4 regions of the Streptomyces sp. NPDC091376 genome follow, and region 4 is predicted to be linked to each of the others. Evidence: riboswitches for the same ligand, from Rfam matches in the RefSeq annotation. Region 4 holds a riboswitch; each other region holds the start of a gene.
The links. Region 4 has a riboswitch for cyclic di-AMP ahead of ACIQMR_RS28315 (M23 family metallopeptidase). Riboswitches for the same ligand answer to the same signal wherever they lie in the genome.
Positions count from the first base shown of each region.

Region 1: linked by a shared signal. The riboswitch ahead of ACIQMR_RS11155 (peptidoglycan DD-metalloendopeptidase family protein) and the one ahead of ACIQMR_RS28315 (M23 family metallopeptidase) in region 4 are both predicted to bind cyclic di-AMP.
Region 2: linked by a shared signal. The riboswitch ahead of ACIQMR_RS20865 (transglycosylase family protein) and the one ahead of ACIQMR_RS28315 (M23 family metallopeptidase) in region 4 are both predicted to bind cyclic di-AMP.
Region 3: linked by a shared signal. The riboswitch ahead of ACIQMR_RS35630 (NlpC/P60 family protein) and the one ahead of ACIQMR_RS28315 (M23 family metallopeptidase) in region 4 are both predicted to bind cyclic di-AMP.

Region 1 covers NZ_JBIVUF010000004.1:236,640-243,553, forward strand. The annotation lists gene ACIQMR_RS11130 (helix-turn-helix domain-containing protein) at 1-321, shown strand, start outside; gene ACIQMR_RS11135 (DUF6126 family protein) at 334-468, shown strand; gene ACIQMR_RS11140 (tyrosine-protein phosphatase) at 492-1,307, opposite strand; gene ACIQMR_RS11145 (hypothetical protein) at 1,525-1,734, shown strand; partial or broken gene ACIQMR_RS11150 (GH36 C-terminal domain-containing protein) at 1,707-2,150, shown strand; cyclic di-AMP (ydaO/yuaA leader) riboswitch at 2,660-2,813, shown strand; gene ACIQMR_RS11155 (peptidoglycan DD-metalloendopeptidase family protein) at 2,818-3,831, shown strand; gene ACIQMR_RS11160 (SGNH/GDSL hydrolase family protein) at 4,042-4,833, shown strand; gene ACIQMR_RS11165 (STM4011 family radical SAM protein) at 4,858-5,706, opposite strand; gene ACIQMR_RS11170 (STM4012 family radical SAM protein) at 5,714-6,914, opposite strand, start outside.
Region 2 covers NZ_JBIVUF010000009.1:109,325-116,238, forward strand. The annotation lists gene ACIQMR_RS20845 (exopolyphosphatase) at 1-590, opposite strand, end outside; gene ACIQMR_RS20850 (DUF501 domain-containing protein) at 587-1,165, opposite strand; gene ACIQMR_RS20855 (septum formation initiator family protein) at 1,213-1,677, opposite strand; gene eno (phosphopyruvate hydratase) at 1,764-3,050, opposite strand; gene ACIQMR_RS20865 (transglycosylase family protein) at 3,273-3,926, opposite strand; cyclic di-AMP (ydaO/yuaA leader) riboswitch at 3,930-4,094, opposite strand; gene ACIQMR_RS20870 (transglycosylase family protein) at 4,352-5,296, opposite strand; gene ACIQMR_RS20875 (cytochrome P450) at 5,454-6,710, opposite strand; gene ACIQMR_RS20880 (Uma2 family endonuclease) at 6,807-6,914, shown strand, end outside.
Region 3 covers NZ_JBIVUF010000029.1:20,532-27,445, reverse strand. The annotation lists gene ACIQMR_RS35640 (M23 family metallopeptidase) at 63-1,634, shown strand; gene pcrA (DNA helicase PcrA) at 1,789-4,236, opposite strand; cyclic di-AMP (ydaO/yuaA leader) riboswitch at 4,445-4,613, shown strand; gene ACIQMR_RS35630 (NlpC/P60 family protein) at 4,612-5,778, shown strand; gene ACIQMR_RS35625 (hypothetical protein) at 5,944-6,297, opposite strand; gene ACIQMR_RS35620 (NlpC/P60 family protein) at 6,551-6,914, shown strand, end outside.
Region 4 covers NZ_JBIVUF010000015.1:102,765-109,678, forward strand. The annotation lists gene ACIQMR_RS28300 (GNAT family N-acetyltransferase) at 1-1,523, opposite strand, end outside; gene ACIQMR_RS28305 (HPr family phosphocarrier protein) at 1,687-1,968, shown strand; gene ACIQMR_RS28310 (GntR family transcriptional regulator) at 2,117-2,794, opposite strand; gene ACIQMR_RS28315 (M23 family metallopeptidase) at 2,975-3,748, opposite strand; cyclic di-AMP (ydaO/yuaA leader) riboswitch at 3,761-3,926, opposite strand; gene ACIQMR_RS28320 (M16 family metallopeptidase) at 4,202-5,584, opposite strand; gene ACIQMR_RS28325 (M16 family metallopeptidase) at 5,602-6,914, opposite strand, start outside.

The DNA.
Region 1 (6,914 bases), on a different contig from region 4:
CCGGCGGAGGCCGACGGCTGGACGTACCGGCAGGCCGGGGGCCGCGGGCGGGCCATGCAGGCCCTGCGGGTGCACGTCCCGTACGGCGCCCAGGGCGATCTGGTGCGGGTCCATCCGGGCGAGGAGTGGCTCCACGTGCTCGAAGGGCGGCTGCGGGTCGGCCTCGGCGACACCGTCCACGAGCTGGAGCCGGGGGACAGCGCCCACTTCGACTCGCTCACCCCGCACCGCATCGCCGCCGTCACCCATGAGGGCGCCGAGCTGCTCTTCGTCCACACGCTGCTGCAGAGCCCCGACCCGCATGCCCACCCGCACGCCTAGAGGAGACGCGTCATGTCCAAGAAGACCTCATCGAACCAGGAGACGAAGTTCCCGGTCGGACTGGTCGTCCGCCTCTTCGCCTACCTGGTGGCGGGCCACCTGTTCGCGGCCTTCCTCTATCTGCTGTTCACCGTGGGCGGCGAGTGACCCGGCCCGTCACCGGGCGAGGCTCAGACCGAGCCGTCGAGCAGCCGCTCACGCAGCCGCTCACGCGTCTCGGGCGCGAGCTTCAGTCCCTCGGAGAGGTAGCGCTCCGTGCCGCCCCAGACCTCGTCCATGGTCGCGAACGCCGCCGCCAGATACTCGGCCCGGGCGTCGAACAGCGGGCTGAGCAGCTCCATCACCTCCGGCGACATCCCGGCCGGTGAGGTGTCGCTGCGGCGCACCTTGTAGCGCCGGTGCGGGTCGTTCGACTTGAGGTAGTCGGCCTCGATCGCCTCCCGCTCGACACCCACGGCCAGCAGTGAGATCGCGATCGACAGGCCCGCCCGGTCCTTGCCCGCCGCACAGTGCATCAGCGCCGGCACGCTGTCCTGCGCCAGCGCGTGCAGCACCCGGCTGTGCTCGGCGGTGCGCTCCTTGATGATCGTGCGGTAGGAGGCGGTCATCCGGCCGGCGGCCTTGCCGTCGGCGAGGATCGTCTTCAGCTGGTCGAGATCACCGTCGCGGACCATCCGCCAGAACTCCGCGCCGTCTGCCGGGTCGGACAGCGGGATGTTCACGTTGCGCACACCGGGCAGCTCGACGTCCGGGCCCTCCAGCTTGTGGTCCGCCGCATTGCGGAAGTCGAAGATCGTGTGGAGCCCGAGCGAGCCGAGGAAGGCGGCGTCGCTGCCGGTCGCGTGCGCGAGATGGCCGCTGCGGAAGAGCCGTCCGTAGCGCGTCCGGTGCCCGTCGACGGTCGGCAGTCCGCCCACGTCCCGGAAGTTGCGAACCCCGGACAGCTCGGGCTCGGTCGGCGGGGTCTGGGGCAGCTGCTGCGTCACGGGGGCTCCTCCGTGTCTGCGGTCGGCGCTGCTCGCCGACAAAGGGGCGCGCTGCTGACCCTACGACATCGATTCCTCAGGCAAGTATCTCGGCCCATGGCCGCAAGGCCGTTGCCCCGCTGATGAATTGCGCCCGATGATGTGCGGACGTGTGCGAATTTGAGGGGTCTGGGTGATCGAGGCGGTTGGTGACGGTCGCATCTGGGTTCTGTCCGGGATGACGAGCAGCTATGCGCTGCTCCTCACCGACCGGGACGAGCTGCTGCATCTGCACTGGGGACCGCGGATCGGCCCGGCCGACGCCGAGGCGCTCGCGGCGGACCCGCTTCCTCCCTCCTGGCCCTCGAGTCGCCGCTCGACGGGCACGAGGAGTATCCCGTCGAGGGCGGCCCCCGGTTCGTCCGGCCCGCGCGCTTCCGGTTCGTGAGCGCCATGGCCGGGGTGCTCGGCATCGGCGGCGACCTCACCGCATGGAGCGAGGACGCGCTGACCGAGGCGCGTGACTGGGTGGAGCTCTACAAGAAGATCAGACCGGTCGTCCAGCACGGCGAGCTGTACCGGCTGCGGCCGCCGGAGGGCGGGCTGAGCGCGGTGCCGTATCCGCGCGGGGACGAGGCCGTCGTACTGGCCTGGCTGCAGGCCCAGTGCCACGGCGAGCGTCCGCCGCGGCTCCCGCTGCGCGGACTCGACCCGTCGGCAGAGTACGGTGCCTGGCCGGCGGAGTACGTGTGCCTGGACACCGGCAGCCTCCACCGTGGCGCCGTCCTCCTCCATCACGGCTTCTCCACCGGCCTCAGCGGTGACCTCGACGCGATGGTCCTCCGCCTGCCCCGCCGGGTCTGACGGGGGCGCCGGGTCTGACGGGACAGCGGGCCTGACGGGACGCCGGGCGGAGGTCCTCGACCGGGTTCGAGGACAACTCGGCCTGTGCCGTGGCGAGTTCCGGGGAGCGTCGGTCGAATTGCCGAATTCACCTGTTGTTCGGAATTGGTTCCACATACGGAAAGGGGCCACCTTTTCGTGGCCGGGCGCGCCATTGGCTGCATTCTGTCGCTAATGGGCGATGTGTCCGGATTGGGTGTTTTTGTATAACGCGCCCCGGTTGAATAGGGGATGGGGATCCGTCCGTGAGCGGGATCATATCCGTGACGTTCTGTGGTGGTGCACCGCGGTCGAACTCCCTTGTTCCCGGGGGAATCGAAGATCCGTAATCCACGCAGCGTGACCGGGAAATGTGCGCTGATATCCGGTAGGGGGATTCCCGGGGGGAATAGACGGCTTGTTCACTTCGACCCGGCTCGCTTACGGTCACCGCAATCCGGTCGGAACGCCCAATCCTGCCGCCGTCCGGAATATCGCACCCACCCACGTGTGGCAGGAGCGGGGGACCCAGGTAGTACGCCGTCCGGAGCCCCGGACGGCTTGGGGTGAAGTCGCGCGAGTCGCGCGGCCGGGCAGCTCCAGCCCGAACCCGACAGCTCACCTCGCAGGCGGCGGAGAGGAATTGGCCATGCCCGGTAAGGGTAAGCATCGTCGTCCGAGGACCAGCCCGTTCACGCGCGGATTCGTCGCCGCGGGAACGGGCGGGGCCGCCATCGCGCTCCCGCTCATGGGCGCCGCCGGTGCGCACGCCGCCGAGAAGTCCGCGCCCGTCGCGATTCCCGAGCAGGTCGCCTCGGTCGCTCACAAGGCCGTCACCCCGCAGGCGCCGCAGGCTCCCAAGGCGCCGAAGCCGTACACGGTCGTGGCCGGTGACTACCTCTCCAAGATCGCCGATGAGCACAACGTCAGCGGCGGCTGGAAGAAGCTGTACGCCGACAATCGCGCCGCCGTCGGTACGGACCCCTCGCTGATCCACCCGGGTCTGAAGCTCGTCCTCGGCGGCAAGGCGAAGGCCCAGGGTGAGGCGAAGGTCCAGCCGAAGCCCGAGCGGAAGGCCGCGGCCCCCGCCAAGAAGGCGCCTGCCGACAAGGCCGCCGCCAAGGCCGAGAAGGCCGTGAAGGCGGAGAAGGTCGTGAAGGCCGAGAAGCCGGCCGCTTCCGTCGAGCGTGCCTCCCGCACCGCCGACCGCGCCGCCGGTGCCGCGGCCGCTCCGGCCGCTGCCCAGGCCCCCGCGCCCTCGGGCTTCTTCGCCCCGGTCACCAGTGGCATCGGCACCGCGTACAAGACCGCCGGTTCCATGTGGTCCAGCGGCTACCACACCGGTGTCGACTTCGTCGCCTCCACGGGTACGTCCGTGAAGTCGGTCGGCCCGGGCACCGTCGTCTCGGCCGGCTGGAGCGGTGCGTACGGCAACGAGGTCGTCATCAAGCACGGCGACGGAACGTACTCGCAGTACGCCCATCTCTCCCAGCTGTCCGTCGCGTCCGGTGACGGTGTCACCGGCGGCCAGCAGATCGGGCTGTCCGGCTCCACCGGCAACTCCTCCGGTCCGCACCTTCACTTCGAGATCCGCACGAGCCCGAGCTACGGCTCGGACATCGACCCGCTGGCCTACCTGCGCCAGCACGGTGTCTCGATCTGACGCGCGTCCCGAACCTGACGCGGCGTCCCGAACCCGACGCCGCGCAACTCCGTCCGCCGGCCCCGCGCAGGGGCCGGCGGACGCCCGCGTCTTTACGGGTCCCCGCCTATTCCCGCTTTGCCGAAAACTGACCTGGTGGTCTATATCACGCCCCGTCAACCCCTCCCTACGGTGGCGTAGGTCACTTCTCACCAGGAAAGATGACTCGACGTGGCAGACGATTCGCGATCAAGAACAAAGGGCTCATTCGGGTCGTACGCGGCGATCGGTGACAGTTTCACCGAGGGGGTCGGAGACGCGGGACCCGGCGGACAGTTCGTCGGATGGGCGGACCGCCTCGCGGTCCTGCTGGACGACCGCGTGCCGGAACACACCTTCCGCTACGCCAATCTCGCCGTACGCGGCAGGCTCCTGGACCAGATCGTCGAGGAACAGGTCCCGCGAGCGAAGGAACTCGCCCCCGATCTGGTGACGTTCTGCGCGGGCGGCAACGACATCATCCGGCCGGGCAGCGACCCGGACGACGTCGCGGAGCGCTTCGAACGGGCGGTCGCCGAACTCGCCGCCTCCGTCGGCACCGTCATGGTGACGACGGGGTTCGACACCCGCGACGTGCCCGTCCTGCGCCATCTGCGCGGCAAGATCGCCACGTACACCGCGCACGTCCGCGCCATCGCCGACCGCTACGACTGCCCCGTCCTCGACCTCTGGTCGCTCAAGTCCGTCCAGGACAGACGTGCCTGGGACGACGACCGGCTGCACCTCTCGGCCGAGGGCCACACGCGTGTGGCACTGCGCGCCGCCCAGGTGCTCGGCCTGGACGTGCCCGCAGACCCGGACCAGCCGTGGCCGCCGCTGCCGCCGCGCGGCACGCTCGAAGTCCGCCGCGACGACATCCAGTGGGCGCGCGAGTACCTCGTGCCATGGATCGGCCGTCGGCTGCGGGGCGAATCGTCCGGTGACCATGTGGAGCCCAAGCGCCCGGACCTGCTTCCGCTCTGAGTTCCATCTCTCCGGGCACGTCTCTTACACGGAGGCGGGGATCCTCTCCAGGACCCCGCCCGCGAACACGTCGTATAGCGGCAGCGACTCCAGATGGACATAGCCGATGTGACAGTCGCACACCGCGAGCGGGCAGGCGCGCGGCCGCAGCGCCGCCCGGTACGAGCCGTCGTAGAGATTGCCCAGCTCGGCCGGGACGAAGTGGCAGCGCCGCACCGTCCCGTCACCGTCGACCGAGATCACCGACTCGCCCGTACGGCACGGCAGACCGGCCGAGCGGTGCGGATGGCGGCTGTACGGGAAGAGCGGGTCGAGCGCCGTCCAGCGGGCGGCCTCCTCGTCCGTGTAGTCACGCCCCTCCGCCGCGTTGACCCACAGATAGACGTGCCCCGGGAGATCGGCCCGCAGCCGGCGGGCGGCCTCAAGATGCTCCTCGAAGCCGACGATCCCGACACTGAACCTGATGCCGCGCGCCGACAGTTCACGGCACTTGCCGAGGAAGCGGTCGTAGGGCGTCTGACCCGGGTGGTACGTGCACCACAGCGCCAGGGTCTCCGGATCGGCTTCCGCCAGCCAGTCCGTACGGCAGCTCAGGTTCGTCTGGACGGCGACGCGGCGGATGTGCGGCAGCCGGGACAGCTCGGCCAGCGTGCGCCGGTACCAGGAGCGCACCAGGCCCTCGCCCCAGGGCGTGAAGAGCACCGACAGCCGGTCCTCCGCCTGCCGCGCCGCCGCCCAGCCCGCGAACCGCTCCAGCGCGTCACGGTCGGCCCGCAGCTGCTCCCGGCTGTCACGGCGCTTGGCGAACGGGCAGTAGGGGCAGTCGTAGTCGCAGGAGGCCAGCGGCCCCCGGTACAGCACGGTCAGGTCCATGTGCGCCTCACTTCGCCTCGTACGCGGCCATCGCGGCCCGTACGGCGGGGGAGAACAACGCGGGGCCCAGGGCGTCGGAGTACGCCAGCCCCTCCGCAGTGAGCCGCAGCAGTCCGCCGTTCTCCTCCAGCCAGCCGCGATCGGCGAAGGCGGCCAGCTCGGCCGGGAAGTCGTCCGCCGGCGCGGTGCCGAACCGTGTCCGGTACTCGGCCACCTCCATCCCCCGGGCCTGCAACAGCGACTGGAGCAGATGGCGGCGGCGCGCCTCGTCGGTGTCGATCCGCCGGCCGACCTCGGCACGGGTGAAGTCCTCCGTGGCCGTGTAGTCGTCGATGATCGTGCGTATCCGGCGCATGTCGACGGCGTAGTCGAAGGAGTAGTGCAGCCCCGAGGTGTACGAACGGGCCCCGCAGCCGAGGCCGATCATGCCGTCGGTCTGGCAGGCGTGGTCGTCCGGGCCGCCGAGTGCCGCGTCCGGGCCGCCGGTGCGGCGGAACATGCGCATCGACACCTGCTCGTACCCGTTCGCCAGCAGGTGCTCACGGCCGAACCGGTACAGACGCAGCCGCTGCTCGTCCCAGACGGTGTCGAGGTCGGTGCCGGTCCCCGGATCCGTACCCGTGCCGTCGAGGCGTCCGAGCCCTGTCAACGGTCGCACATAGAGGGGGTACAGATACAGCTCCTCGGGCCGCCAGGCGAGCGCCGCGTCGAGCGAACGGCGCCAGGTCGCCTCCGTCTGGCCGTCGATGCCGTAGATCAGGTCGATGTTGAGGACGGGGATCGCGGCGTCCCGGATGCGGGAGAGCGCGGCCTCGACATCGGCGCGCCGCTGCGGGCGAACGGCGGCCCTCGCCTCGTCGTCGACGAAGCTCTGGACGCCGATGCTCAGCCGGGTCGTCCCGCGCTCGGCGAGTACGGCGAGCCGGTCGGCGGTCGCGGTGGCCGGTGAGGTCTCCACCGAGAACGGCACCGCGCGCAGGTCTGCGCCCATCCGCTGCTCCGCGATGTCGCAGAGCCGCTCCAGCTCCCCGGCGGTGAGGAAGGTCGGTGTGCCGCCGCCGAACGCGGCGGCGGCGAAACGGACCGGGCCGGTGCCCGCGACGCTGTCCGTGACCTTGTCCATGCCCGTGTCGCCGAGGGCGTCACGGACGGCCTGGGCCTGTCGCTCCAGCGCGTCGAGATAGCGCGTGGTCAGTTCGTCCGGGGCG
Region 2 (6,914 bases), on a different contig from region 4:
ACCGTCTCCTCGGCGAGGTCCAGCGCGGCCTCGATGTCCGCGCGGATCGCCGCGATCTCGTCCGGCGACGGCGGATCCTGGCGGACGTGCCGCTCGGTCAGCCGTACGCAGCCGATGTCGACCGACCGGGCCGCCTCGACCTGCCCATGGCCGATGACGAACTCGGTCGAGCCGCCGCCGATGTCCACGACCAGCCGCTCCTCGTGGCCGGGCAGTTCCTTGGTGGCGCCGTTGAAGGAGAACCCGGCCTCCTGGTCCCCGCTGATCACCTCGGGCTCGACCCCGAGGATGCCGACCACGCCGTTCACGAAGTCGTCGCGGTTCTCGGCGTCCCGGGAGGCGGAGGTGGCCACGAAGCGGATCCTCTCCACACCGTGGGTCTTCATGATCTGCGCGTACTCCCGGCAGGCGGCGAAGGTGCGCTCCAGCGCCTCGGGGGCGAGGCGGCCGGTGCGGTCGACGCCCTGACCGAGCCGGACGATGGTCATCCGCCGGTCCAGCTCCGTCAGTTCGCCAGTGGACGGGTCGATGTCGGCGATGAGCAGACGGATCGAGTTCGTGCCGCAGTCGACGGCGGCGACCCGGGTCACTGCTCGTCCCCCCGGACATCGCCGGAGCCGCCGTCGGCACCGGACTCCCGCGTCCCGTCCGTCACCGGACTCACACAGGGGCCCTTCGCCCACCACTCCGGCAGCATCGCGATCGCCTCGTCGCCCAGCGGGTTCACCCCGGGGCCGGCCGCCAGCGAGTGGCCGACCAGGACGTGCAGGCACTTCACCCGGTCAGGCATCCCGCCGGCGCTCGGGAAGCCCTTCAGCTCCTCGATCGCGTCACGGCGCGCGATGTAGTCCTCGTGCGCCTCCCGGTACGCCGCCGACAGCTCGGGGTCGGCCGCCAGGCGCTCGGTCATCTCCTTCATGACGCCGTTCGCCTCCAGCGTGCCGATGGCCGAGGCCGCACGCGGGCACGTCAGGTAGTACAGCGTCGGGAACGGCGTACCGTCCTCAAGCCGCGGCGCCGTCTCCACCACGTCCGGATTGCCGCACGGGCAGCGGTGGGCGATCGCGCGCAGACCGCGCGGCGGGCGGCCGAGCTGCTCCTGGAACGCGGCGATGTCCGCCGCGGTGGGCGGGGTGTGCTCGGTGGTCGGCGGGGGCGTTTGCATGGATGTGTCTGTCTCTTCGTTCGATCTGTGGCTTGGCCGGGGCTGGGCTAGCGTGGCGCGTCGGCCCGGTCGACACCGTCCCAGACGTTCGAGTACCAGGGCCTGCTGACCCCGTCCTCGTCCGTCCTGGGCTTCTGGCCGGCCCGCGGATCGACCACGATGTAGCCGGTCTCGCCCGGCCTGACCATGTGCAGGTGCTCGCGGGCCAGCCGCATGACGTACGCGTCGTCCCGGAGACGGGCCCTCTCGTCACGCAGCCGTTCCACACGCTCGCGGGCCGCGGCCGCGAGCCGCTCCTGCTCGGCGATCTCGTTCTGCTGCGACACGTACTGCCGCATCGGATACGCGAGCGCGACGATCATCGAGCAGAGGACGAGCGCGAGGAAGGCCGCCCGGCCGGTGAGCCGCGAGCGCCGGGCCTGGCGACGGGTCTGCGAGCGGTAGACGCGGGCGGCGGTCTGCTCGCCGAGCAGCCGCAGCCTGGTCGCGGTGGAGAACCGGTCCCGGGCCATGTGTGCGCCTCCCCATTACGTGCGTACGTCCCCGCACACGGTACGGGACCGCGTGCGGGGACGTACGTATCTACCGGTCTGCGGGCTCAGCCCTTGAAACGCGGGAACGCGCTGCGGCCGGCGTACTCCGCCGCGTCGTCGAGGATCTCCTCGATGCGCAGCAGCTGGTTGTACTTGGCGACGCGCTCGGAGCGGGCCGGGGCGCCGGTCTTGATCTGGCCGCAGTTGGTGGCGACGGCCAGGTCGGCGATGGTGACGTCCTCGGTCTCGCCGGAGCGGTGGGACATCATGCACTTGAAGCCGCTGCGCTGGGCCAGCTCGACGGCGTCCAGGGTCTCGGTCAGCGAACCGATCTGGTTGACCTTGACCAGGAGCGCGTTGGCGGCGCCGTCCTCGATGCCGCGGGCGAGGCGCTCCGGGTTGGTGACGAACAGGTCGTCGCCGACCAGCTGCACCTTGGAGCCGAGCTTGTCGGTGATGACCTTCCAGCCGGCCCAGTCGTCCTCGAACAGCGGGTCCTCGATGGAGACCAGCGGGTAGGCGGCGACGAGCTCCTCGTAGTACTCGGTCATCTCCGCGGCCGAGCGGGACTTGCCCTCGAACTCGTAGGAGCCGTCCTTGTAGAACTCGGAGGCGGCGACGTCGAGCGCGAGCGCGATGTCCCTGCCGGGCGCGTAGCCGGCCTGCTTGATGGCCTCGAGGATGAGGTCGAGGGCCTCGCGGTTGGAGCCGAGGTTCGGGGCGAAGCCGCCCTCGTCGCCGAGGCCGGTCGACAGGCCCTTCTCCTTCAGCACCTTCTTCAGGGTGTGGTAGACCTCGGTGCCCCAGCGCAGGGCCTCGGAGAAGGACTCCGCGCCGACGGGCGCGATCATGAACTCCTGGATGTCCACGTTGGAGTCGGCGTGCGAGCCGCCGTTCAGGATGTTCATCATCGGAACGGGCAGCAGGTGCGCGTTCGGGCCGCCGAGGTAGCGGAACAGCGGGAGGTCGGAGGCCTCGGACGCGGCGTGCGCGACGGCGAGGGAGACACCGAGGATGGCGTTGGCGCCGAGGGAGGACTTGTCCGGGGTGGCGTCCAGGTCGAACATCGCCTGGTCGATCAGGCGCTGCTCGGTGGCGTCGTACCCGACGAGCTCCGGGCCGATCTGCTCGATGACGGCGAGGACGGCCTTCTCGACACCCTTGCCCATGTAGCGGTTCTGGTCACCGTCGCGGAGCTCGAGGGCCTCGAACGCACCGGTGGACGCACCGGACGGAACGGCAGCACGGCCGGTGCTGCCGTCGTCGAGGCCGACCTCGACCTCGACCGTGGGGTTGCCTCGGGAGTCCAGGATTTCCCGGGCTACGACGACGTCGATGGACGGCACGAGCATCTCCTTCTGGGATGTGACGCTGAATGTGACGCATGCGGAGCAGGGTCAGTGCAGGGTCTCTTTGGCCTTGCGACAAGAGCCTAACCGCCCCACGCGCATCGGCCTGCCGCTGCCCGCCCCGTGGGACGAAAAAGGGGAACAAACAGACAGAAACCCCGGCCCGGCGCGTACGGGGGATGGCGCGCCGGGCCGGGGAGCCGGGGGGACGGGGGTGCGGACCCGTCAGCTCAGGTGGAGCTTCTGGCCGGGGTGAATGACGTTCGCGTCCTCGACGATGTCCTTGTTCAGCTCGAACAGCTTCTGCCAGCCGCCCTTGGCCTTCTCGGCCTCGGCGATCTTGCTGAGGGTGTCGCCGGCCTTGACCGTGTACTCGCCGTCGCCCTTCTTGACCGGGGCGGCGGGGCGCTCGGAGCGGGTGGTCGGGACCTCGGCGCGCTTCGGGGCGGGGGCCTTGGCCTTGGGCTCGGCGGCCTTCGGGGCGGCCGGGGCGGCACCGTTGTACGCGGCGTCGGACAGGCCCACGCCACAGTGCGGCCAGGCACCCTTGCCCTGGCCGTCGAGGACCTTCTCGGCTATCTCGATCTGCTGGGCCTTCGAGGCCTGGGCGGCGGTCTGGGCGTAGGCGGTGCCGCCGTACGCGGCCCAGGTGGAGGCCGAGAACTGCAGGCCGCCGTAGTAGCCGTTGCCGGTGTTGATCGACCAGTTGCCGCCGGACTCGCACTGGGCGACGGCGTCCCACTCGGAGGCGGTGGCGGCGGACGCCGTACCGGAGGCCATCAGCGGGGCGGCGATGGCCGCACCGGTGACACCGGCGAGCGTGGCGATACGAGTGGCCTTGGACGGGCGACGGTGCTTGCCCTTGCCGGAAAGCAGCATGGAACTTCTCCTCACCGACGCCTGCGAGGTGAGCTGTCGGGTTCGGGCCATGTGAGTTGCCCGGCCGCGCGAGGTTCGCGCGGCTCCACCCCAAGCCGGTTCCGCCCCAAAGGGCGGGCCCGGCACTTACCTTGGGTCCCCCGCTCCTGCCTTCGGCGCTTGCGCGACGACTGTTCCCGGCGGCCGCCGGCAGGATTCGGCGTGCGGTCGTCGGGGCCCGCATTGGCGAGCGGTTCAGACCGTAAACGCACTTCTCCCCGATGTTCAAAGTCGAACATCGGGGAGAAACCACACCTATTTGACGCGGAGGGATGTCCGTTTTCGCAGGTGAGAGGCGTGATGACCGGAGTTGGCCGACGAGACGCGCCAGTTGACACGAAGAGACTCATGTCTCACTTGCGCAGAACCGGACATAAGCGCCCGAACTACTCCTTCAACTGCCCCTGCCCCAGGCCCAGATCGAGGCTCTGGCCAGGCAGGATGAGATCGGCGTCGGAGCCGACGACTTCCTGGTTCGCCTCGTAGAGCGCGGGCCAGCCGCCGGGCACCTCGTTCACGTCGGCGATCGACCACAGGTTGTCGCCGGGACGGACGGTGTACTCATCTCCCGCGGCGGCGCCGTCTCGTGCCGATGCGTCATCTCGTGAGGCATGACGACCGGAATTACGGTCATTGCCCGAATTGCCCGTCTCGTCCTCATCGGCGGCGCCACCGCGATGCTTTCCGGAGCCCGTGTCCGCGGCTGCGTCCTCGCCGCCCGAGGCGTCCGCACTCTTGCCGGAGCCGGCCGGGGTGGAAGGCCCGTCCGAAGCGTCCGCGGGCTTCTCGGCCGTCGGCGAACCGTTCGAGGCGCCGGAACCGGACGGGGCGGGGGCGTCGGTGTCCGGCGCGGGCGTCGTGCCCGCCCCGTCACCGAAGGAGGGGCTCTTCGTGCCACCGTTCTGCGGCGTGGCGGAGGCGTCCCCGCCGGCCGGCTCGGTGCCGCCCCCCAGGAGGCCGGTGACGAGACCGGTGATCTCCCCGCAGCTCGGCCAGGCGGAGTCACCCTGGGCGGACAGCACCGCCTCGGCCACCGTGATCTGCTGGGCGCGGCTGGCGAGGTCGGCGCGCGGCGCGTAGGCCGTCCCGCCGTACGCCTCCCAGGTCTCCTGGGACATCTGCAGGCCGCCGTAGTAACCGTTGCCGAGGTCGGCGCTCCACACGCCGCCGCTCTCGCAGTCCGCGACGCGGTCCCAGGTGGCGGAGTCCGCGGCGGAGGCGGCGCCTGCGCCGAGCAGTGGGATGGCGATGGCCGATCCGGTCACCCCTGCCGCGACGATGAGAGCGGGGGCCTGACGAGGTCGGCGGTGTCGGCCGTTCCCGGAGCGCATGCGGTGTGCCTTCCGTGTGACAACAGAAAACCCACGGGTCCCACGAGTCTGTTGATTCGGCAAGGACCCCGAGTCGGGGTGAACGTAGCCCCACTCGAACGTCAGTCACAAGTCGGTGCAGCGGAGATCACGTGAAAGTCACAATCCTGACGACTCGTCAGCTCTTGATGGCGGTGAACTCAACGGGCAGAGTGCGCAATCCACGCATGATGAGCCCCCCACGCCACCGCAAATCGGAAGGATCCACCGCAAGCCGCAAGTCGGGCAACCTGGTGAGCAGGGTCGCGAGCGCGGTCTGCCCTTCGAGCCGCGCGAGCGGCGCGCCCAGGCAGTAGTGGATGCCGTGCCCGTACCCGAGGTGCTGGTTGTCCCGGCGGGCCAGGTCGAGGGTGTCGGGGTCCGGGAAGCGCTCGGGGTCGCGGTCGGCGGCGGCGAGCACGACGAGGACCGGATCGCCGGCGCCGATGTCCTGCCCGCCGAGCGTGAGCGGCTCGGTCGCGAACCGCCACGTGGCGAGCTCCACGGGCCCGTCGTAGCGCAGCAGCTCCTCGACCCCGGTTTCGAGCAGCCCGGTGTCGCCCGCGGCCAGGGACGACTGGAGACGGGCGCGCTGGTCCGGATCGCGCAGCAGGGCGTAGGTGCCGTTGCCGATCAGGTTGACGGTGGTCTCGAAGCCGGCGAAGAGGAGGATGAAGGCCATCGCGGCGGCCTCGTTCTCCGTGAGGTGCTCGCCGTGGTCGCTCGCCCGGATGAGCCCGGAAATCAGGTCGTCACCGGGGTCCTCCCGCTTACGGTGGATCAGCTCGGCGAGATAGCCGCGCATCTTCTTCACCGACCGCGCCACCCCGCCGCGCGGACCGCCCCCGTGACGGATCATCATCCCGGCCCAGTCACGGAAGTCGTCCTGGTCCTCGGCGGGGACGCCGAGCATGTCGCAGATGGCGTAGATGGGGAGCGGGAACGCGAACTCATGGATGAGGTCCGCGCTGCCCCGCTCGGCGAAGCCGTCGATGAGACGGTCCGTCAATTCCTGTACGCGCGGCGCGAACTCGGCCACGCGGCGTGGCGTGAACGCCTTGGAGACGAGCCGGCGCAGCCGGGTGTGGTCGGGCGGATCGATGTTCAGCAGATGCGTCATCAGCTCCGCCTTGCGCTCGCCCGGGATGCCCGTCTTCCCCTTCGCGTGCGCGGGCTCGTCGTGATGCGCGGGATTCTTGCTGAGCCGCTGGTCCGCCAGCGCCTGCCGCGCGTCCGCGTACCGGGTCACCAGCCAGGCCTCGACCCCACTGGGGAGCCGGGTCCTGTGCACGGGCGCGTGCTCGCGGAGCCAGGCGTAGGCGGGGTACGGGTCGGTGGCGAACTCCCAGGTGAAGAGCTCGGGGGCGCCGGGGACGCCGGACGGCTGGTCGTGCATGGGTCGACGGTATCCCGCGCGGAGCGGGTCACCTGTTCGGCGGACCTCCCGGCGTTCCGCCCGGGTAGGCCGACCGTACGCGCCAGACTCAGTCGCATGAGAGCGCTGACCGGCCGCGAGGAGCAGTACGCATTCCCGGTCCCGCCCCCCGGTGGGTGGACGGCGGACGACCTCGACCGGATCAAGGGTCTCCCTCCGCACACC
Region 3 (6,914 bases), on a different contig from region 4:
GGGCCCCCCGCCGCGGGGTGACCCCAGACCCTGGTCCTGCTGCCGAGGCGAGAGAGAAGTTGGTGAACGACCAGCACCCCCACGCCGGGTATGACGCGTACGCCACCGGCAGCTTCGACACCGACCCGCTCTTCGGCGCCATGCCGGGCAGTTACGAGACGGGACATGTCGGACACGACGGACACAGCGGGCAGTACGACGCCACGCAGTGGGGCACGGGTGCCGCGGCCGGTTACGACGCCTACGGCGCGCAGACACACCAGCAGGCGTACCCGCAGCAGTACGACGCGACACCGCTCGACGCGGCGCAGTACGACGCGACTCAGTACGACACCACCGGCCAGTGGGACGCCAACGCCTGGAACCAGTCGGGGCAGTTCGCCACGGAGCAGTTCGAGACCGCCGCGGCGACCTTCGCCTACGACACGACCGGACAGTGGACGGCGCCGGGCTACGGCGCGGCCACTTCGTACGAGACGGGCGCCTACGACGCCACCGCCTGGAACACGGGCGCGGACACGACGGCCACCGCCTATCCGCAGTACACCGAGCACGCGGTGCACTCCGAACACACCGCGTATCCGGCGTATGAAGAGCATCAGGATCTCGGCGAGGCCTTCGTCCCGGAGCAGTTCTCGCCCACGGCCGAGTACGACGCCCCGCTCGAAGTGCCCCTCGACGCACCTCTCGACACCGACACCGAGCCTGAACATGCGGTGGAGTACGAGTACGAGTACGAGCAGGAAGCCGACCCCGGGTCCGAGCCAGGAACGGCGGAGTCCGCGTACGACGACGAGCCGGCGGCCGACACGGACACCGACACGGACGTCACGCCCGTCGTCACCCGCTCCGCCGCCTCCGCCCGCCCCGTGCGCCGGTCCGGCGGCCGCGGCGGCCGCCGTCGCACTCCCGCCAAGCGTTCCGCACTCCTGACCGTCGCGGTGCCTTCCGTCTGTGTGATGGGCGTTGCCGGTGTGGCGGCGGCCTCGGTCAGCGGACTGACCGGCAGCGAGGACACGAAGGACGACAACACCGCGGTCACCGCCGCCGATCCGGCGTCCGTGAAGCCCGTCGCCGCGAACAGCAAGCTCGACACCCAGCTCGCCGCGCTCAGCGCCGACGCCCGCGACTTCGGCGACCGCGCCAGCCGCACCCAGGAACGCATCGACCTCAAGGCGCGCCAGGCGGCCGAGCGCAAGAAGCGCGAGGAAGAGGCCGCACGCCGCGAGGCGTTGCGCCCCAAGTTCGCCCTGCCGGTGGCCCAGCACGGGCTCAGCGCGTACTACGGCCAGGCCGGCGTCAACTGGATGTCCATGCACACCGGCATCGACTTCCCGGTCTCCTACGGAACGCCGGTGCTGGCCGCGACCGACGGCACCGTACGCACCCAGTGGAACAGCGCGTACGGCAACATGGCCATCGTCACCGCCGCGGACGGGACGGAGACCTGGTACTGCCACCTGAGCAGCACCAAGATCCGTTCGGGTACGGTCAAGGCCGGCGAGACCATCGCGTACTCGGGCAACTCGGGCAACTCCACCGGTCCGCACCTGCACTTCGAGGTCCGGCCGGGTGGCGGGTCGGCGATCGACCCGCTGTCGTGGCTGCGCAGCCACGGGCTCAACCCCGCGTAGTCCTGCGGCACACGGATCAGCCGCCCGGGCAGGACCTTGTCTGCCGTCCGCTCGCCTGCCGTCCGCTCACCTGCCGTCGTCCGGCGCCCGTCATCCGGCGCCCGGCCCAGGACGGCCGAGCGCCTCACCCTGAGGACTTCGGGGCTTCACGGTCTCAGAGCTTCTCCACCGGCGCGTACCGCAGCAGCAGCCGCTTCGGCTTCTCGTCCCCGAAGTCGATCGTCGCCTGGGCGTCCCCGCCCGTGCCCGTCACCGCCATGACGGTCCCCAGCCCGAACTGGTCGTGCGTGACCCGGTCGCCGACCGCCAGCGCGATCACCGGCTTGTCCGTCGCGCGCCGCGTCGCGAAGCCCGAGGGCCCGGAGCGTGCGCGGGACGACGACAGCGAGGAAGTGATGCCGGACGTCGGTCCTGCGGGCGCAGCCATCGGGCCCGTCCGCTTCCACTGCATGTGCGCGTCCGGGATCTCCTCCAGGAACCGCGACGGCGGGTTGTACGCCGGCTGGCCCCAGGCGCTCCGCATCGAGGACCGTGTCAGATAGAGCCGCTCGCGGGCGCGGGTGATTCCCACATACGCCAGCCGACGCTCCTCCTCCAGCTCCTTGGTCTGACCGAGCGCCCGCATGTGCGGGAAGACGCCGTCCTCCATGCCGGTGAGGAACACCACGGGGAACTCCAGGCCCTTGGCCGTGTGCAGCGTCATCAGCGTGATGACGCCCGTCCCCTCCTCGTCCTCGTCGGGGATCTGGTCGGAGTCGGCGACGAGGGCGACCTGCTCCAGGAACTCGGCGAGCGTGCCCGTGCCTTCCTCCGTCCCGCGCTCCTGCTCGAACTCGAGGGCCACCGCCGCGAGCTCCTGCAGGTTCTCGATGCGCGTCTCGTCCTGCGGGTCGGTCGACGCCTGCAGCTCGGCCAGATAACCGGTCCGCTCCAGCACGGCTTCCAGCACGACGGCGGGGCCCGCACCCGATTCGACGATCGTGCGCAGCTCCTCCATCAGCGTGTTGAAGCGCTTCACGGCGTTGGCCGAACGGGCCGCCATGCCGTACGCCTCGTCCACGCGGCGCAGCGCCTGCGGGAACGTGATCTTCTCCCTCAGCGCCAGCGCGTCGATCATCGCCTCCGCGCGATCGCCGATGCCGCGCTTCGGGACGTTGAGGATGCGGCGCAGCGGGACGTTGTCCTCGGGGTTGGCGAGGACCCGCAGATACGCCAGGACGTCCCGGACCTCCTTGCGCTCGTAGAAGCGCACACCGCCGACGACCTTGTAGGGCAGGCCGACGCGGATGAAGATCTCTTCGAAGACACGGGACTGGGCGTTCGTCCGGTAGAAGACGGCGACATCGCCTGCCTTGGCCTCGCCCGCGTCCGTCAGCCGGTCGATCTCGTCGGCGACGAACTGCGCCTCGTCGTGCTCGGTGTCCGCGACATAGCCGGCGATCTGCGCTCCGGCACCGGCATTCGTCCACAGGTTCTTGGGGCGACGGCTCTCGTTGCGCTCGATGACGGCGTTGGCGGCGGAGAGGATGGTCTGGGTCGAGCGGTAGTTCTGCTCGAGCAGGATCGTGGTCGCGTCCGGGTAGTCCTCCTCGAACTGGAGGATGTTGCGGATCGTGGCACCACGGAATGCGTAGATCGACTGGTCGGCGTCGCCGACGACGCACAGCTCGGCCGGGGCCAGGTCCTCATACCCCTCCCCCACCAGCTCGCGCACCAGCGTGTACTGGGCGTGGTTGGTGTCCTGGTACTCGTCGACCAGGACGTGGCGGAAGCGACGCCGGTAGTGCTCGGCGACGTCCGGGAACGCCTGGAGCAGATGGACCGTGGTCATGATGATGTCGTCGAAGTCCAGCGCGTTGGCCTCGCGCAGCCGCGACTGGTACATCCGGTAGGCCTCCGCGAGCGACTTCTCAAACCCGTCGGCTGCCTGGTCGGCGAAGGTCTCCTCGTCGATCAGCTCGTTCTTCAGGTTCGAGACCTTGGCGTTGAAGGACTTCGGCGGAAACTTCTTCGGGTCCAGGTCGAGATCACGGCAGACCAGGGCCATGAGCCGCTTGGAGTCGGCGGCGTCGTAGATCGAGAACGACGAGGTGAAGCCGAGCTTCTTGCTCTCGCGGCGCAGGATGCGCACGCAAGCGCTGTGGAAGGTGGAGACCCACATGGCGTTGGCGCGCGGGCCGACGAGATGCTCGACGCGCTCCTTCATCTCGCCCGCGGCCTTGTTCGTGAACGTGATCGCCAGGATCTGGCCGGGGTGGACATTGCGGGTCGCCAGCAGATGGGCGATCCGGTGGGTCAGCACTCGGGTCTTGCCGGAGCCCGCGCCGGCCACGATGAGCAGCGGCGAGCCCGTGTGCACGACGGCGGCGCGCTGCTGCTCGTTCAGCCCTTCGAGCAGCGCGGCCGGGTCCACGACGGGGCGCGGGGCGCCGTCTCTGTAGTACGCGCCCCCGGACGGAGGCACGTCGAACGTGCCCTCGAAGAGGTCGTGCGGGACCTCCTCGTGGGGCGCGTGCTCGTCGTGCTCGGGGGGCGGGGGGCCCTCCGAGGCCGAGGTGCGCTGGAGGTCCGCCAGGAAGCTGTCGTCAAAGAGGCTGCTCATCGCTTTACGAGTCTAGGCCGCTCCACTGACAGCCCGCCGCCGCCTTCACCACACTCGCCACGAACACACACGGTCACATCGGAGCACACAGCGCTAAGGTCACGAAAATGTATCGGGCATATCGAACATCCGCCTTCACAGCAGCACCACACTTTGGCTAGCGTGCTCGCCCAGGCAGCCCGTACCCCCATCGGCGAACCACGCCAACCGGGTCGCCACGCCGAATCCGTCATTCCCTCGCGGGAGTTCGGAACCGGGGACCCACCATTTGTGCACAACTGGGGTGAATCGGGCCGCGTTTCCCACGGCCCGTAGGACAGCCTTCCGTTCCGTCCGAACCCGACAGCTAACCCGGTAGGCGGTCCACGGAAGGAGATGCCGGCCTTGGCGTCGCACCGCAAGCCGCGCAGCCGTACCCGCACCAACTCCCCCGCCGTCGGGTTGACGACGGCCGCCATAGCGAGCGTCTCGCTCCTCTCGGCACAGAGCGCGACAGCCGACCCGCGGCCCAGCATCGACGAGGTCCAGAAGAAGGTCGACGACCTCTACCGGCAGGCGGGTTCCGCGACCCAGGAGTACAACAGGGCCAAGGAAGCCACTGAGAAGCAGCGCCGCACGGTGGACCGTGTCCTCGACGACGTCGCCAAGCGCACGGACTCCCTCAACGAGTCCCGCCGCGCCCTCGGCAGCTACGCGGCCGCGCAGTACCGCACCGGCGCGGTCACCCCGACCGCCGCGCTGCTCTTCGCCGACAGCCCGCAGGCCTACTTCGAGCAGTCACAGCTCATGGACCGGCTGACCGAGCAGCAGCGCAGCACCATCACCGAGTTCGAGGCCGAACAGGCCGCGGCGGCGAAGCAACGGGCGCAGGCCACCAAGAGCCTGGAGTCGCTGACGGCCTCGCAGCAGTCGCTGCGCACCAGCAAGCAGACCGTCCAGACGAAGCTCGCCGAGGCGCGTGAACTGCTGTCGCAGCTGACCGCCGAGGAGAAGGCGCGGCTCGCGGAGCTGGAGCGCAAGCGCGAGGAGGAGGCCCGCCGCAAGGCCGAGGCGAGGGCCAAGGCGGAAGCGGAGGCCGAGGCCGAGCGGCAGCGCCAGGAGCGCGAACAGCAGGAGCAGGCGGGCTCCGGCACGGGTACGGGTACGGGTACGGACACGGGGTCCGGCACCGGCACCGCCGGCGGCACGTACGCCGCCAAGGCCGAGAAGGTCCTGTCCTTCGCCCGCGCCCAGATCGGCAAGCCGTACGTCTGGGGCGCGACCGGCCCGAGCTCCTTCGACTGCTCCGGGCTCACCCAGGCCGCCTGGAAGGCCGCGGGCGTCGACCTGCCCCGCACCACCTGGGACCAGGTGAAGGCCGGACAGAGCGTGGCGACGGCGGACCTGCTCCCCGGGGACCTGGTCTTCTTCTACGACGACATCAGCCACGTCGGCATCTACATCGGCGACGGCAAGATGATCCACGCCCCGAAGCCGGGAGCGAACGTCCGCGAGGAGTCGATCTACTACATGCCGATCTACGGGAGCGTCCGCCCCGCGTAGCCGGGAGACACAGACGCGGCGAGGGGTCCGGGGCAGTCCCCGGACCCCTCGCCGCATCACGGCCGCAACCTCACGTACTCAGCCTCACGTACTCGGCCTCATGTCACAGGCTCATGTCCACGACCTCGGCCTCATGTTCACGGCCTCATGTTCACGGCCTCGCGCTCACGTCCACAGCGTCGCGATGAAGATGTTCGCCAGTGTCAGACCGCCCACTGCCGCGAACATGCCCTTGTCCACCTTCTCCTCGTCCCGCTTCACGTAGACGAGCGCGAGGATGACGACGAGCACGGCCAGCTTGATACCGATCTTGAGGTTGTTCACCGGCTGGTCGTCCGCCTGGTTGAGTCCCACCAGCGCCACGCCCGTCACCAGCATGGTCAGCGCGCCGTGCAGCATCGCGGGAGTGAAGCGCGCCGTCCCCTCGCCCATGGCCTTCATCTGGGTCAGAAAGCCGCCGAGCAGCGACGCGATACCGATGATGTGCAGGGCGACGAAGACATTGATGAGTACGTCCATGGCACCGGAGCCTAGCCGTACGGTCCCAAAGCGAACCCCGGCGGTCCTTCTGGCGCCAATAACGGTCATGGCGCCACTTCGCCGTAACCCGGCGGTCTAGCGTCCTCCACCAGGTGACCGGCTCCCATCCACCGTCCCGTACCCGGGCGGCAGTCGGTCGCCCCCGCCGAAAGACCCGGCGGTGGACCGCTCCCCCTGTGCGGTCCGCCGCCGGTACCCGCACCGGCGGACTCCGACGGAAGGACTGGCCCTCGTGGCAGCGCACCGCAAACCGAGGCAGCGCACGCTTCCCGGCTCAGCCGCCCGCTTCTCCGCCACCCTCGCGCTCGCCGGCGCGACGGCCGCCACCGCCTTCGAGGGCTCCGGGCACGCCGAGCCCCTGCTCACCCCGGACGAGGTGAAGGCCAAGGCGGACCGGCTCTACGAGGAGGCGGAGGCCGCGACCGAGAAGTACAACGGGGCCAAGGAGAAGGCCGACGCGGCGCGGACGGCGGCCAACGCGCTCCGCGACGAGGCGGCGCGGCGCACCCAGCGCCTCAACGCCTCGCGCAACGCCCTCGGTTCCTTCGCCACCGCGCAGTACCGGTCGCGCGGCCTCGATCCTGCCGTGCAGCTCG
Region 4 (6,914 bases):
CCGACCGGCAGCGGCTGGCCCGCCAGCAGCAGTCCCGCGTCGACGAGTTCGGTGACGGTGTCGACCCGGATCACGCCGGCCTGCCGCAGCAGCTCCGAGACGGTCGCGTACGGCACCCGCGTCGTCGGCACCGCGTGCCCGGGCGGTGCGCTCCCGCTGTGCCGGGCGCCCCGCACCACCACCACGGGCTTGACCGCCGCCGTACGCCGCGCGAGCCGGGTGAACTTCCGCGGGTTGCCGATGGATTCGAGGTAGAGCAGGACGACGTCGGTGTCCGGGTCGTCGTACCCGTACTGCAGGAAGTCGTTGCCGGAGACGTCCGCCCGGTTGCCCGAGGAGATGAAGGACGACAGCCCGGCGCCCCGTCGGTGCAGGCCGCTCAGCAGCGCTATGCCGATCGCGCCGGACTGGGTGAAGAGCCCGATCCGCCCGTGCGCCGGCGCCTGTGGCGCGAGGGACGCGTTCAGCCGGACACCGTCCGCGGTGTTGATGATCCCGAACGCGTTCGGCCCGATGATCCGCATCCCGTACGAACGCGCCTGCCGCACCAGTTCACGCTGCCGCTCCCGCCCCTCCCCGCCGCTCTCCGCATAGCCGGCGGCCAGCACGACCAGCCCCTGGACCCCGTGCTCGCCGCAGTCCGCGACGACGTCCGGCACCCGCTCCGCCGGTACGGCGACGATCGCGAGGTCGACCGGCTCGCCCGTCTGCGCCACGATTTCCGCGACCGAACGGTAGGCGGGCACCCCGTCCAGCTCGCGCATGTCCAGGACGAGGGCGCGGTTCACCGCGTACGTCCGCCCGGTGTACCCGGCGTCGAGGAGGTTCCGCAGCACCGTGCGCCCGACTCCGCCGGGCGCGCGCCCGGCGCCGATGACGGCCACGGACCGGGGCGCGAGCAGCCGCTGGACCGAGCGCGCCTCGGCCCGCTGCTCCCGGGCGCGCTGGACCGCCAGCGACTCGGCGGTCGGTTCGAGGTCGAGCGTGAGATGGACGGACCCGTCCTCGAAGCTGCGCTTCTGGGTGTAGCCGGCGTCCCTGAAGACCTTGATCATCTTGTTGTTGGCGGGCAGCACCTCCGCCGCGAACCGCCTGATGCCCCGTTCCCGCGCGACCGCCGCGATGTGCTCCAGCAAGGTGGAGGCGACACCCCGCCCCTGGTGCGCGTCCTGTACAAGGAACGCGACCTCGGCCTCGTCGGCGGGCGCGGACGCCGCCATTCCGTCGGCGTTGATGCGGTCGTATCGGACGGTCGCGATGAACTCCCCGCCGATCGTCACCGCCAGCCCCACCCGGTCCACGTAGTCGTGGTGCGTGAACCGGTGCACGTCCTTGGCGGAGAGCCGCGGGTACGGCGCGAAGAAGCGGTAGTACTTGGATTCGTCCGACACCTGCTCGTAGAAGCTGACGAGCCGCTCGGCGTCCTCGGTGGTGATGGGCCTGATGCGCGCGGTGCCACCGTCACGCAGCACCACGTCGGCTTCCCAGTGGTCGGGGTACGCGTGATCCGACGGGGTCTGCATGGGGCAAGAGTACGGCTCGGACACCGGTAGCGGAGCCCGGTCGGCGGGGGCAGGCTGAGAGGGCCGATCGACGCCCGCGCCCGGGCCGGAGGCCGGTAGGAGCGCACTCCGCGACACATGAGAGACTGGTCTAGACAACCGCTAAGACTTGAAGGGCACCACCATGGCTGAGCGCCGCGTCAATGTCGGCTGGGCCGAGGGCCTGCACGCCCGCCCCGCGTCCATCTTCGTTCGTGCCGCCACGGCCTCCGGCGTTCCCGTGACGATCGCCAAGGCCGACGGCACCCCGGTCAACGCCGCCTCCATGCTCGCGGTGCTCGGCCTGGGCGCCCAGGGTGGCGAGGAGATCGTGCTCGCTTCGGACGCCGATGGTGCGGACGCCGCCCTCGACCGTCTGGCGAAGCTCGTGGCCGAGGGTCTCGAGGAACTTCCCGAGACCGTCTGAGCCCACTGAATTCACGACGGAGCCGCGGCACCCGAAATTCCGGGTGCCGCGGCTCCGCTGTTTGTACGCGTGCCTAGGCGCCCCTTTTCGGGGGCAGCACGAAACCGGCCCCTGGAATTCCTCTCGCTCTTCGTATACGGCGTCGTTGTTAAAGGCGGCCGCCCGCCGTGTTTACGGAATGTTGCGAGGACCTCACACCGGCGGGAATCCGCAGCCGGTGCGCACCGGTCGTCCGTTCGGCGTGCAGGGCGGTGAGGGCCCGCGCCCGCTCCGCGTCGCCGCGCGCCACCGCGTCGACGATCGCGCCGTGCTCGGCCCAGGCCTCCACCGGCCGGGCGGGCGGCTCGACCGCGTACATCCAGGCGATCTTGTGCCGGAGCTGCGTGAGCAGGGCGGTGAGCCCCGGGCTTCCGCAGGCCTGCGCGAGTGTCTCGTGGAACCATGCGCCGAGCGAGCGCAGATCGTCGCCCTGCCCCCGCCGCGCCCGGTCCTGGCCGAGTCTGACCAGGCCGCGCAGCACCTTGAGATGGGCCTCCGAGCGCCGCTGGGCGGCCCGCGCGGCGCCGAGCGGCTCCAGCAGCAGCCTGATCTCCAGCAGATCGGCGGCCTCCTGCTCGGTGGGCTCGGCGACACACGCGCCGGCGTGCCGGCGAGTGACGACGAAGCCCTCCGACTCCAGGGTGCGCAGTGCCTCGCGGACCGGGACGCGCGAGACGCCGTAGCGGCGCGCCAACTGCTCCTCGGTGAGCCGGCTGCCGCGCTCGAAGGCGCCGGAGACGATGTCGTCGCGGATCGCCGTGCACACCGAGCGGGCAGGAATGCGCATACCGAACCTCCGCTTTAATCGCCGCGAAACCCAGTCGAGCGACGCCTGTTCGGCGACTCTATTCCAGGTGGCGCGATTTTCCGAAGGCCCCGAGGAATCCGCGGATATCTTTTGGCCGGAATACGCCGAAGACCCCGGCTCGGGAGGAACCGAACCGGGGCCTTGACGGAAGCGGGAGGGTCAGACCGCGACGCCGTGCGCACGCAGATAGGCGATCGGGTCGATGTCCGAGCCGTAGTCGGCGCCGGTCCTCGCCTCGAAGTGAAGGTGCGGGCCGGACGAGTTGCCGGTCGACCCGGAGCGGCCGATCTGCTGACCCGGGGTGACGCTCTGCCCGACCGAGACGCCGATCGAGGAGAGGTGACCGTACTGGGTGTACGTGCCGTCGTGCATCCGGATGACGACGTTGTTGCCGTACGCGCCGCCCCAGCCGGCCTCGACGACCGTGCCCATGCCGACGGCGACGACCTTGGTGCCGGAGGCGGCGTGGAAGTCGATCCCGGTGTGGCTGCCGGAGGACCACTGTCCGCCGCCGGCGTGGTAGCTGGTGCTGACGTAGGAGCCGGCGACCGGGAGCGTGTAGGTCAGCAGGCGCTTGCGCTCGGCCTCGCGGGCGGCGCGCTCACGGGCCTCACGGGCCTCCTTGACGCGGACCTCCGCCTTGCGCTTGGCCTCGGCCTCGGCCCGCGCCTGCTCGGCGGCCAGGGCGGCCTCCTGCTGCTGGGCGTCGGCCTGGGCGCCGATCTGGTCGGCGAGCGAGTCACTGGCGACGATGGCCTGGGTCAGGCCGGTGTCCTCCGCGGGGCGGATGTCCGCCTCGGCGGCGAGCGCCGGGGAGGCGAGGGTGCCGATGACGCCGGTGGTCGCGATGGCGGCGACGGACGCGACGCCCGCGCTCCTGCGCGACAGGCGGCTCGGACCACGATGCTTCCCGGTGGCACGGGTGAACGCCATGTAGTGGCTGATCCTTTCCTTCCTTCTCGCCTACCGGGTTAGCTGACGGGTTCGGAGCAGGAAGGTCTCCTACGGGCCCCTCCGCACGGGTGCGAAGGCGTCCGATTCACCCCAGGGGGACATGTGGGTCCCCGGCTCCCCAGGCTCACGCCCGACGGGGACTCGGCGATGGCTGTCCGATGCCGCGGGTGCGGCGCGTACGACTGGCGGACAGCGCAGAAGACGCTAAGCCGATCTTCGCGCAATCACCAAACAGACACCGGCATTTGTAGTGCACGCCACAGGGCAGACACATCGCCTCCCCAATAAAACGGACATACGGGAAGGCCCCGTTGGCGGGGCCAACGGGGCCTTCTGCGGTCCGCCCGGGGTCCGGGGGATGTCCTGCCGGGCGACCGGCCGGACGCCGGACGGGGCTCCGGTGGACGTCCGGTCGGCGTCCGGAACGGTCAATCAGCCAGTGACAACGGTCACTTCACCGATGCCGAGGGCCCGGACGGGCTCCTCGATCAGGGCGGCGTCCCCGACGAGGACGGTGACGAGCCGGTCCACCGGGAAGGCGTTGACGGCCGCGGCGGTCGCCTCGACCGTGCCGGTCTCGGCCAGCCGCGCGTACATCTGGGCCTGGAAGTCGTCCGGGAGGTGCTGCTCGACCTGGTCGGCCAGCGTGCCCGCCACGGACGCCGCCGTCTCGTACTTCAGCGGGGCCACACCCACCAGGTTCTGCACGGCCACATCGCGCTCCGCGTCGGTCAGCCCCTCCGCGGCGAGGGTGCGCAGCACCTTCCAGAGGTCGTCGAGCGCGGGGCCGGTGTTCGGGGTGTCGACCGAGCCGCTGATCGCGAGCATCGACGCACCGGTGGCCCCGCCCGGGGACGAGGGCGCGGCGGAGCGCAGCACCTGCCCGAAGGCCCGCACACCGTACGTGTAGCCCTTCTCCTCGCGCAGGACGCGGTCCAGGCGGGAGGTGAGCGTGCCGCCGAGGCAGTACGTGCCGAGGACCTGGGCCGCCCAGACCCGGTCGTGCCGGTCGGGGCCGATCCGGCCGATCAGCAGCTGCGTCTGGACCGCGCCGGGGCGGTCGACGATGACGACCCGGCCCCTGTCGTCGGCGGTGATCGGCGGCATCGGACGGCTCTCGGCCGTGTCACCGGTCCAGCCGCCGAGCGTGTCGGCCAGCACGGCGTCCACATCGACACCCGCGAGGTCGCCGACGATCACGGTGGTGGCCGTGGCGGGCCGGACGTGCGCCTCGTAGAAGGCCCGTACGGCGCCGGAGTCGATGCGCTCCACGGTCTCCTCCGAGCCCTGGCGGGGCCGGGACATCCGGGAGGAGGCGGGAAACAGCTGCCTGGAGAGCTCCTTGGCCGCGCGGCGGGCCGGATTGGCCGTCTCGTGCGGAATCTCGTCCAGCCGGTTCCGTACGAGCCGCTCGACCTCGCTGTCGGCGAACAGCGGGGCCCGCAGCGCCTCGGCGAGCAGCCCGAGGGCCTTCGTGAGCCGGGAGACCGGCACCTCCAGGGAGATGCGGACGCCCGGGTGGTCGGCGTGCGCGTCGAGCGTGGCGCCGCAGCGCTCCAGCTCGGCCGCGAACTCCTCCGCCGTGTGCTTGTCGGTGCCCTCGGACAGCGCCCGCGCCATGATCGTGGCGACGCCGTCCAGGCCCTCGGGCTCGGCGTCCAGCGGGGCGTCGAGGAAGATCTCGACGGCCACGACCTGCTGGCCGGGGCGGTGGCAGCGCAGCACGGTCAGCCCGTTGTCGAGCGTTCCACGCTCGGGGGCGGGGAAGGCCCACGGCTTGGCCTCGCCGGCCTGCGGCTGCGGATGGAAGTCCATGGTCACGGCAGCGTCGGTCACTGGTCCGCCCCCTCTGCGTCGTCGTTGTCCTCGGCGTCCTCGGCCGCGACGGGCTCATAGACCAGCACCGCCCTGTTGTCCGGGCGCAGCCGGGCCTGGGCGACGGCCTGCACCTCCTCGGCGGTGATGTCGAGCACCCGCCGGACGGCGCTGAGCGCCAGCTGGGGGTCGCCGAACAGCACGGCGTACCGGCACAGTTCGTCGGCGCGGCCCGCGACCGTGCCGAGCCGGTCCAGCCATTCGCGCTCCAGCTGGGCCTGCGCGCGCTCCATCTCCTCGGCCGTGGGGCCCTCGGCGGCGAACCGGGCCAGCTCGTCGTCGACGGCGGCCTCGATGTCCGGCACCTCGACGCCGGCGGACGTCTTCACGTCCAGCCAGCCGAGCGAGGGCGCGCCGGCCAGGCGCAGCAGTCCGAAGCCCGCGGCGACGGCCGTACGGTCGTGACGCACCAGACGGTTGTGCAGCCGGGACGACTCGCCGCCGCCGAGGACGGTCAGCGCCAGGTCGGCCGCGTCGCATTCGCGGCTGCCGTCGTGGGGCAGCCGGTAGGCGGCCATCAGCGCGCGGGCCGGGACCTCCTCCTCCACGACCTCGCGCAGCTGCTCCCCGATCACGTCGGGCAGGGACCCGTCGCGCGGGGGCTGCTTGCCGTCGTGCGTGGGGATGGACCCGAAGTACTTCTCGATCCAGGCGAGGGTCTGCTGCGGGTCGATGTCGCCGACGACCGACAGCACCGCGTTGTTCGGCGCGTAGTACGTGCGGAAGAAGTTCCGCGCGTCCTGAAGGGTCGCCGCGTCCAGATCGGACATCGAGCCGATCGGGGTGTGGTGGTAGGGATGGCCCTCCGGGTAGGCGAGGGCGGTCAGCTTCTCGAAGGCCGTGCCGTAGGGAACGTTGTCGTAGCGCTGGCGGCGCTCGTTCTTGACGACGTCCCGCTGGTTCTCCATGGACTCGTCGTCCAGCGCGGTCAGCAGCGAGCCCATGCGGTCGGCCTCCAGCCAGAGCGCGAGCTCCAGCTGGTGCGCGGGCATGGTCTCGAAGTAGTTCGTGCGCTCGAAACTGGTGGTGCCGTTGAGCGAGCCGCCCGCGCCCTGCACCAGCTCGAAATGGCCGTTGCCCGGTACCTGCGCGGAGCCCTGGAACATGAGGTGCTCGAAAAGGTGAGCCAGGCCGGTACGGCCCTTGACCTCGTGGCGTGAGCCGACGTCGTACCAGAGGCAGACCGCGGCGACCGGGGTCAGGTGGTCCTCGGACAGCACCACACGGAGGCCGTTGGCCAGCCGGTGCTCGGTCGCTGTCAGGCCGCCGG